3 regions of the Bradyrhizobium sp. 191 genome follow, and region 1 is predicted to be linked to each of the others. Evidence: predicted binding sites of a transcription regulator. Region 1 holds the regulator's gene; each other region holds the start of a gene.
What was found. The regulator HrcA, encoded in region 1, represses chaperone genes, less so after heat shock. The targets are predictions, from matches to a motif close to GTTAGCACTCNCNNNNNGNGAGTGCTAAC.
Positions count from the first base shown of each region.

Region 2: a site for HrcA is predicted at 1,953-1,981, ahead of IVB23_RS35555 (co-chaperone GroES). Genes of this name have one in related genera too.
Region 3: a site for HrcA is predicted at 1,651-1,679, ahead of groES (co-chaperone GroES). Genes of this name have one in related genera too.

Region 1 covers NZ_CP064692.1:4,533,827-4,537,101, forward strand. The annotation lists gene rph (ribonuclease PH) at 1-527, opposite strand, end outside; gene hrcA (heat-inducible transcriptional repressor HrcA) at 696-1,784, shown strand; gene grpE (nucleotide exchange factor GrpE) at 1,881-2,498, shown strand; gene IVB23_RS21100 (hypothetical protein) at 2,628-3,275, opposite strand, start outside.
Region 2 covers NZ_CP064692.1:7,577,154-7,580,428, forward strand. The annotation lists gene groL (chaperonin GroEL) at 1-1,549, opposite strand, end outside; gene IVB23_RS35555 (co-chaperone GroES) at 1,595-1,909, opposite strand; gene IVB23_RS35560 (usg protein) at 2,285-2,572, shown strand; gene IVB23_RS35565 (tetratricopeptide repeat protein) at 2,703-3,275, opposite strand, start outside.
Region 3 covers NZ_CP064692.1:3,246,744-3,250,018, forward strand. The annotation lists partial or broken gene IVB23_RS14970 (IS701 family transposase) at 1-556, opposite strand, end outside; partial or broken gene IVB23_RS14975 (transposase) at 756-878, shown strand; gene groES (co-chaperone GroES) at 1,723-2,037, shown strand; gene groL (chaperonin GroEL) at 2,123-3,275, shown strand, end outside.

The DNA.
Region 1 (3,275 bases):
TCGAGGTCGAGCACCGGCGTGCCGTTGTAGATGCCGCAGGAGATCGCGGCGACGTTGTCGCGCAGCACGTTGGCCTTGACCATGTTCCGCGCCTTCATCCAGTTGACGCAGTCGGCGAGTGCGACCCAGGCGCCCGTGATCGAGGCCGTGCGCGTGCCGCCGTCGGCCTGGAGCACGTCGCAATCGACCGTGATCTGGCGCTCGCCGAGCGCTTCGAGATTGATGATGGTGCGGAGCGAGCGGCCGATCAGGCGCTGGATCTCGACGGTGCGGCCGCTCTGCTTGCCGGCGGAGGCCTCGCGGCGGGTCCGTTCCGAGGTCGCGCGCGGCAGCATGCCGTATTCGGCGGTGACCCAGCCGCGGCCCTGGCCCTTCAGCCACGGCGGCAGGCGGTCCTCCAGCGTGGCGGTGACCAGCACATGGGTGTCGCCGAATTTCACCAGGCACGAACCTTCCGCATATTTCACCACGCCGCGCTCCAGCGTCACGGGGCGCAATTCGTCGGGCGCACGGCGGCTTGGCCGCATGGGAAATCCTCCAAAACTCACGGGAAAAGGCTGCTCGCGGTGCTTGTAGGTGCGGCGGGGATGGGCGGCAAGGCTTTTTCACCCCCTGATTTCGCGGCCGCAAACACCACGCTTGTCAGAAGTGCCCGGGATAGACAAATTACGAGTATCTGAGAGGAGTTACCGTCTGTGGCCCATCACGATCCGATCCATCTGATCGCGCCGCGCGCAGGCCTTGCCCAGCTCAACGAGCGTTCCCGCGACATCTTTCGTCAAATTGTCGAAAGCTACCTCGCGACCGGCGAGCCTGTCGGCTCGCGCAACATTTCCCGCCTGATCGCCATGCCGCTGTCGCCGGCCTCGGTCCGTAACGTCATGGCGGATCTGGAACAGCTCGGCCTGATCTATGCCCCGCACACCTCCGCCGGCCGGTTGCCGACGGAACTCGGCCTGCGCTTCTTCGTCGATGCCCTGATGCAGGTCGGCGACCTCAACGAGGCCGAGCGGCAGTCGATCCAGAGCCAGCTCTCCTCGGTCGGCGAGGCGCAGTCGGTCGAGGCGGCGCTGGACGAGGCCTTGATGCGGCTCTCCGGCCTCACCCGGGCCGCCGCCGTCGTGTTGACGCCAAAATCCAATGCGCGGCTGAAGCACATCGAATTCGTCCGCCTGGAACCCGAGAAAGCGCTGGTCATCCTCGTCGGCGAGGACGGCCAGGTGGAAAACCGCGTGCTGGCGCTGCCGCCCGGGGTTCCCTCCTCGGCGCTCACCGAAGCCGGGAATTTCCTCAATGCGCGGATCCGCGGCCGCACGCTGGCCGAGGCGCGGCTCGAGCTCGAGACGGCCCTTGGAGAGGCCCGTGCCGAGCTCGATCAGCTGACGCAGAAAGTTATCTCGGCCGGCATCGCCAGCTGGTCCGGCGGCGAGAACGAGGATCGCCAGCTCATCGTTCGCGGCCATGCCAATCTGCTCGAAGATCTGCATGCGCTGGAGGATCTGGAGCGCGTTCGCCTGTTGTTCGACGACCTCGAGACCAAGCGGGGCGTGATCGACCTGCTCGGCCGGGCCGAGACCGCCGAGGGCGTGCGCATCTTCATCGGCAGCGAGAACAAGCTGTTCTCGCTGTCGGGGTCCTCCACCATCATCTCGCCCTATCGGGATGCCGCCGGCCACATCGTCGGCGTTCTCGGCGTGATCGGGCCGACGCGGCTGAATTATGCCCGCGTGATCACGACCGTGGACTACGCCGCCCGCATCGTCAGCCGCCTCTTGGGGGGCTGACCGGCGCCTCCTCCGATCACAGGCGCTTGATTTTCGCAAGCTAAGGCACGATATCCGGGCCAACAATCCCTGGAAACGAGTTCGAGATTAGAGCCGATGACCGATCGAGACCGGCAACCCGAAGACACGACCGCGCCGACGCCCGAGCCCGTGGTGTCAAAGCCCTACATCATGCCCGACGATCCCGAGCCGGGCTCGGTCGAAACGTTGCAGAAGGAAGCGGCCGAGGCGCGCGACCGCATGCTGCGGACGCTGGCCGAGATGGAGAATCTGCGCAAGCGCACCACGAAGGAGGTCGCCGACGCGCGCCTCTACGGCATCACCGGCTTTGCCCGCGACGTGCTGGACATCGCCGACAATCTCCAGCGTGCGCTCGATGCCGTTCCGGCCGAAGCGCGTGCTGCGGCCGATCCCGGCCTCACGGCGCTGATCGAGGGTGTCGAGTTGACCGAGCGCTCGCTGCACAGCGCGCTCGAGAAGCATGGCGTGAAGAAGCTCGATCCGCAGGGCCAGAAGTTCGACCCGAATTTCCACCAGGCGATGTACGAAGTACCCGATGCGTCGGTGCCGTCAGGCACCGTGGTGCAGGTTATGCAGGCCGGCTACACCATCGGCGAGCGCGTGCTGCGCCCGGCGCTGGTCGGTGTCGCCAAGGGCGGTGCGAAGGCAACTCCCGCTGCCAACAACAATGAATCGAATGGCGCGCCGAACTGATCGATCCTCATGGTGCGCAAAGCGGCCGGTTGAGGCTCTCCTCTGGGAGAGTCTTCGCTGGTGAGACAGCGCTCTCCAAGCCTCCCGCAAGCAAGCGAGGGAGGGAGCGCATCTCGCTTGCGGATGCAGCTATCCCTTCGGCTGGATGCCGTCGCGAACGGCGCGAAAGCGGGTGAAGGCGGGCAGCCACTGGTCGCGTGGGGCGCTGGCGATGATGCGCAATGATGCGCCGCCAGTCGAGAAGCGGATCCACTGCACCACGGTCACAGGGATCTTGTCCTTGCCGCTGACGCCGTCGATCCGGGTCTCGAAACCCTGCTGGCCGTTGATGCGAATCGGCTCGGACATGGTGATGCGCGACTCGCGCACGCCGGGAATCTGGAGCGCCGCCTCCTGGGCGAAGCGGGCGCGGTCGTCGGCCTGCTGCGGGGTGGCGCCGATCACGCCGAGAATCATGAACGGCTTCGACTCGTAACCCGTGCTCTCATCGCCGTCGGCGAGGATGATGCTGCTGCCCGGCGCGAGCGTTCGGATGTCCTTGAAGTTGGCGAGATCGGTGATCTTGAACGGCATCAGCGCGATCTGCTCTTCAGCCGAGACCTGCCTGCGGGTGACTGTGCTCGCAAACATCTGCCGCACCGCTTCATCCGTGTAGATCTTGGTCGCATTCTCCGGGATCTGCACCGCGACATAGCCGGAGAAGCCGGCGCCGGGCACGATCATCGAATAGCGCTTCACCGGGGTATCGCCGGCCTTGCCGCTTTCGGTGGTGAAATA
Region 2 (3,275 bases), 3.0 Mb from region 1:
TGATCAGGAGCGCGGCAACCGAGGCAGCGTTCTGGATCGCGGTACGGACCACCTTGGTCGGGTCGATGATGCCCTTCTTGACGAGATCGGCATATTCGCCGGTCTGGGAGTCGAAGCCGTAATTGTAGGCCTTGTTCTCCAGGATCTTGCCGACGATCACCGAGCCGTCTTCACCGGCGTTGATCGCGATCTGGCGAGCGGGGGCCGACAGCGCCTTGCGCACGATCTCGACGCCAGTCTTCTGGTCGTCGTTCTTGGTGCGCAGGCCCTTGAGCTGCTCGGAGGCACGGAGCAGGGCGACGCCGCCGCCCGGGACGATGCCTTCTTCCACGGCCGCGCGGGTCGCATGCATCGCGTCATCAACGCGATCCTTGCGCTCCTTCACCTCGACCTCGGTCGCGCCGCCGACGCGGATCACCGCGACGCCGCCCGCGAGCTTGGCGAGACGCTCCTGGAGCTTCTCGCGGTCGTAGTCCGAGGTGGTCTCCTCGATCTGCGCCTTGATCTGGGCCACGCGCGCCTCGATGTCGGCCTTCTTGCCGGCCCCGTTGACGATCGTGGTGTTCTCCTTGTCGATCATCACCTTCTTGGCGCGACCGAGCATGTTGAGGGTGACGTTCTCGAGCTTGATGCCGAGATCTTCCGAGATCGCCTGGCCGCCGGTCAGGATCGCGATGTCCTGCAGCATGGCCTTGCGGCGATCGCCGAAGCCCGGAGCCTTGACGGCCGCGACCTTCAGGCCGCCACGCAGGCGGTTCACGACGAGGGTCGCGAGGGCCTCGCCTTCGACGTCCTCGGCGACGATGACCAGCGGCTTGCCGGTCTGCACCACGGCCTCGAGCAGCGGCAGCAGCTCGTTCAGCGAGGAGAGCTTCTTCTCGTTGATGAGGATGTAGGCGTCGTCCATCTCAACGCGCATCTTGTCGGCGTTGGTGACGAAGTAGGGCGAGATGTAGCCGCGGTCGAACTGCATGCCCTCGACGACGTCGAGCTCGGTTTCGAGCGACTTGGCTTCCTCGACGGTGATGACACCCTCGTTGCCGACCTTCTTCATGGCGTCGGAGAGGAACTTGCCGATCTCCTGGTCGCCGTTGGCCGAGATGGTGCCGACCTGGGCGATCTCGTCGTTCGAGGTGACCTTCTTGGAGTTCTTCTGGAGGTCCGCAACGACCGCCTCGACCGCGAGGTCGATGCCGCGCTTGAGGTCCATCGGGTTCATGCCGGCGGCGACCGACTTGGCGCCTTCGCGCACGATCGCCTGGGCCAGCACGGTGGCGGTGGTGGTGCCGTCGCCGGCCGCATCAGCGGACTTGGAGGCGACTTCGCGCACCATCTGGGCGCCCATGTTCTCGAACTTGTCCTCGAGCTCGATCTCCTTGGCGACGGTGACGCCGTCCTTGGTGATGCGGGGAGCGCCGAACGACTTGTCGAGCACGACGTTGCGGCCCTTCGGGCCGAGCGTGACCTTCACCGCGTTGGCGAGAATGTCGACGCCGCGCAGCATCTTGTCGCGCGCATCGACCGAGAATTTGACTTCTTTGGCTGCCATCTGGATTTTTCCTTGGAATGATTTGACTGGAGGGAGAGGGGGCTCTTAGGCCGCCTTCTTCTTGGACTCGCTGACCTCGAGAACGCCCATCACGTCGCTCTCCTTCATGATCAGCAGGTCCTGGCCGTCGATCTTGACCTCGGTGCCGGACCACTTGCCAAACAGCACGCGGTCGCCGACCTTCAGGTCGATCGGGATCAGCTTGCCGGACTCGTCGCGGCCACCCGGGCCAACGGCGACGATTTCGCCCTGGGAGGGCTTTTCCTTGGCAGTGTCGGGAATGATGATGCCGCCAGCGGTCTTCTCTTCTGCGTCGATGCGCTTGACCACGACGCGGTCGTGAAGCGGACGGAATTTCATGCAGTCCTCCTAAGCAATTGCACGTGTTGAGGATTTTGAGATTGTTAGCAGTCGTTGCCCGCGAGTGCTAGCACAGGCGAGGCTGAGATAAGCCAGGAATTTTGCGGGGGCAAGGCCTTCTAGCAGAAAAATTAGCAGCCGAAAGCGCGGACTGCCAGAATCTCTTTGCCATCGTTAACCGACGCCAAGCCCGTATTAGCACGGAGCTGTATCTGCTGCTAACGCATTGAATTTCAACAGCTTGTTAAACTTTTAGGCTTGAGATGGGTTGTCAGTTTGCGTCACATTTCTCTCATGTGAGCGCATCGATTCCGGGTGGCTCCCGGGGCACCGAGCAAGCCACCCCCGAATGCGCTCCTGCAAAGGAGGTTTGGCATGGGACTGCGGAGCGGGGGCGTTTCCGAGGATTTCCGGAAGCAGATGCTGGGCTACGGACTGACGACGGCGCAAATTCTCTATCGGATGCCGGATCATCCTTCGCTGCTCCAGACCTACGTCTGGCAGAACTACGACATGTTTCCGAAATTTCCGGCGCTGAAGGATTTCCTGGCGTTCTGGCAGGAAAAGCTCGATGGCCCCCTCCATTCGGTCACGGTGGCGCATTCCAAGCTGATCAAGCCGGCCGAGCTGCGCGCTGTGGATGGCGTGTTCCGGCTGCATTGAGGCAGCGTAGGGTGGATTAGCCCGCGACGGCGCGAAGCGCTGTCGCTGGCGTAATCCACCGCATGTCTGTCCGCCGAAGCAGAAATGGTGGATTACGCCTTCGGCTAATCCACCCTACGAAATCACGCAATCAGACCCCGCCGCTGCAATAGCGTTTCCACATCGCGCGATAGGCGTCGTCCACGGCTCGCGCGTATGAGACGGGGTTGCCGGCGGCCGCAGCGTTGATCTGTGCGGGCAGTTCGCGGCGTAATCGATCGAGATCGCCGATCCGCGCCGCGCGGCCGACTGCGATCTCGACATATGCCTCCTCGCTGTCTGCGACCCAGTCCGGCAAGCCAAGCGCGGAGAGGATGGCGCCGGCGGCACGGCTGGGCAGACTGTTCCCGAGCTTCGCCACCACGGGCACCCCCATCTGCAGGGCCTCCAACGTGCTGACGCCGCCGTTCTGCGGGAACGGGTCGAGCGCAATGTCGACGCGATTGAACGATACCAGATGTTCGCTCCGCAAGGTGGCTCCGAGCAGATCGACGCGTTCGGCCGGCAATCGACAAGTCGCAAATCGCGCCAGCAGCTTGTCGCGAACCAGCTGATCGTCCAGCGCAACATCCTTGATCAGCAGTCGCGAGCCAGGGACCCGCTCGAGAATCCTGGACCAGACTTCCGCAGCCTCGTCCGAAATCTTGCTGATGCGGTTGAAGAC
Region 3 (3,275 bases), 1.3 Mb from region 1:
GATCGATTTCTTCGATCGCGATCTCCGGCTTTGTTAGAGCGATCTGCCGATCCTTCGGCACGTGGGCTCGCCTCATGCGCTCGGGATCGTTCGTCCAGGTCTCGGGTAGAAATAGCCGCAGCCCGACCATCACCGGCACTTCGCGCGAGGCCAGCGTCACCGAGACCAGAGACTGACAGTTGGCTGTCTTGCCAAGGGCTGAAGCGTATTGCGGCGCCACGCCGACCGAGCGCTCCCCCTTCTTCGGCAGCGCCGTATCGTCGATGATCAGCCAGGCGGCATCACTGCCAACCATCTTGTCGGCCTCGGCAAGCAGGACGTTCTCCAGCGGGGCCGCATCCCATACACCACTTGCTATGAAGTGATGCAGCTGGTCGTAGCCGACCTGTCCGTCGCGCGCTGCCATGGGCTGGATGCTCTTGCGATCGCCGGAGCCAATCAGTCCCGCCACATAGGCTGGGCACATCTGCCGCCGAGCCTTGTGACCCAATCGATCCAAAAACGGCTCCAGAAAGCGTCCAAGCTCCTTCCGCCAATCCGATCTCCCGCCTCCCATGGTCGGCCCCTCCACAAGCCGACAACCCATGAGTCACAAAAAAACTGATTTGGGAATCCCGCGCAGCTTAAACTCTGCCAAAGTAGTGCTAGTTTCGGAGCCCGTATCCCTCCGGCGGCGCCCGGCGGCGGCCGCCTTGTGTGGTTTGAGAGGCGGCCGGGGATTTGATCTTAAGTCTAGCTTTAAGGTCACGTGGCGAATGCAGGCCAATGCGTTCGGCGCCGAACGTCGGCGGCGATGGAGTTGCGACGAGAAGGTTCGTTATGTCGGAGAGACCTTGCAGGCTGGCGAGACGGTCTGCGGCGTCGCGCGCCGGTACGGGTGGCTCACAGCCTGCTGTTCACCAGGCGTCGACAAGCGCACCAGGGGCGACCGGGCGGAGATTCCGTGCCAGCTCTTGTTCCTGTCGAGATCACACCGACGCTGGCTCCGGTATTGATCAGCACGCCGCCACCGGCGTCTTCGCAGCTCGCAAATCGCTTCAGGATTTAGTTGAACGCCTTGCCAGGTCATGGCCGCGGGACAGTTTGGCAAGCTGTTCGCGCATATAGACCTGTCGCGATGCGGGCAGAGGCCCTTTCGCGCAAACCGGGGACATCGGCGCGCTCGCTGTCTGGAGCACGGGCGTCCGTCCAGCAGCGACTTCGGCGCGCAAAGGTGATCTGAAACTGGACGAGGTGCCGAACGATCTGAGCACGTTCTTGCGCTAGCTCTCGCAGCCAGCGTTGCCTAGCTTCGACTTGCTGAGCGCTATCGGATCATCGATCAAGCGGAGCGATACCTCCAATTCCCGACCTCTGCGTTAGGTTCTAAACGCATCGCAATCTTAGAACGAAGTCAGCCGACGATTCGCATTTGAACCGGCACCAGATCGGCGGGCCTTTACCATCACGAATTTAGGGCGGAGGAATTGAACTGGTAGTGACATTAGGTCGAGAGACAGAGCCGTACGGTCACTCAGAAGAAGGTCGACGCTCGGCGGCAAACTCGAAGAGGTCTGGGTAAGCTCCCACAGAGATCCCGCGCGCCCGGCCGATTTTCCTCCTACAAACACTTGTTCCCCAAAAAATCGGTCCTATTTCAGCTGCGCCTGCGTTGGCACTCGCGGGCAGCGATTGCTAGCAATCGTGAAATCTTCAACTGATGTAAATGCTTAGGAGATCTGCATGGAATTCCGTCCGCTTCACGACCGCGTCGTGGTCAAGCGCATCGACGCAGAAGAAAAGACCGCTGGCGGCATCATCATTCCGGACACTGCCAAGGAAAAGCCTTCGCAAGGTGAAGTCATCGCCGTCGGCCCCGGCGGCCGCGACGAGAGCGGCAAGCTGATCCCGATCGACGTCCTGGTCGGCGACCGCGTCCTGTTCGGCAAGTGGTCAGGCACCGAGGTCAAGATCGACGGCCAGGAGCTGTTGATCATGAAGGAGAGCGACATCCTGGGCGTTCTCACGGACGCGTCCGCCAAGAAGAAGGCGGCCTAAACCATCGCTCGCACCGCTCATCCTGAGGAGCGCCTGCTGGGCGTCGCCAAGGGTGAGACCAAGTAAAACATTCAGGAAAACCCACATGTCAGCCAAAGAAGTCAAGTTCGGCGTAGACGCCCGCGACCGCATGTTGCGCGGCGTCGAAATTCTCAACAACGCGGTAAAGGTCACCCTCGGTCCAAAGGGCCGCAACGTGGTGCTCGAGAAGTCATTCGGCGCTCCCCGCATCACCAAGGACGGCGTCACCGTCGCCAAGGAGATCGAGCTCGACGACAAGTTCGAGAACATGGGCGCGCAGATGGTGCGCGAAGTCGCCTCCAAGTCGGCTGACGCGGCCGGCGACGGCACCACCACTGCAACCGTGCTCGCGGCTGCGATCGTTCGTGAAGGCGCCAAGTCGGTTGCTGCCGGCATGAACCCGATGGACCTGAAGCGTGGTATCGACCTGGCCGTGGAAGCCGTGGTCGCCGACCTCGTCAAGAACTCCAAGAAGGTCACCTCGAACGACGAGATCGCCCAGGTCGGCACCATCTCCGCCAACGGCGATGCCGAAATCGGCAAGTTCCTCTCCGACGCCATGAAGAAGGTCGGCAACGAGGGCGTCATCACCGTCGAGGAAGCCAAGTCGCTCGAAACCGAACTCGACGTCGTCGAGGGCATGCAGTTCGACCGTGGGTACATCTCGCCCTACTTCGTCACCAACGCCGACAAGATGCGCGTTGAAATGGAAGATGCTTACGTTCTCATCAACGAAAAGAAGCTATCTCAGTTGAATGAATTGCTTCCCTTGTTGGAAGCCGTGGTGCAGAGCGGCAAACCGCTAGTGATTATCGCCGAAGACGTCGAAGGCGAAGCTCTTGCCACCCTGGTCGTCAACCGTCTCCGCGGCGGCCTGAAGGTCGCGGCCGTCAAGGCTCCGGGCTTCGGCGATCGCCGCAAGGCCATGCTGCAGGACATCGCGGTTCTGACCGGTGGTCAGGCGATCTCGGAAGATCTCGGCATCAAGATGGAGAATGTCACGCTCGCCATGCTCGGTCGCGCCAAGAAGGTGATGATCGACAAGGAAAACACCACCATCGTCAGCGGGGCCGGCAAGAAGGCCGACATCGAGGCGCGCGTTTCGCAGATCAAGGCGCAGATCGAGGAAACCACCTCGGACTACGACCGTGAGAAGCTCCAGGAGCGTCTGGCCAAGCTCGCGGGCGGCGTCGCGGTGATCCGCGTCGGCGGCGCGA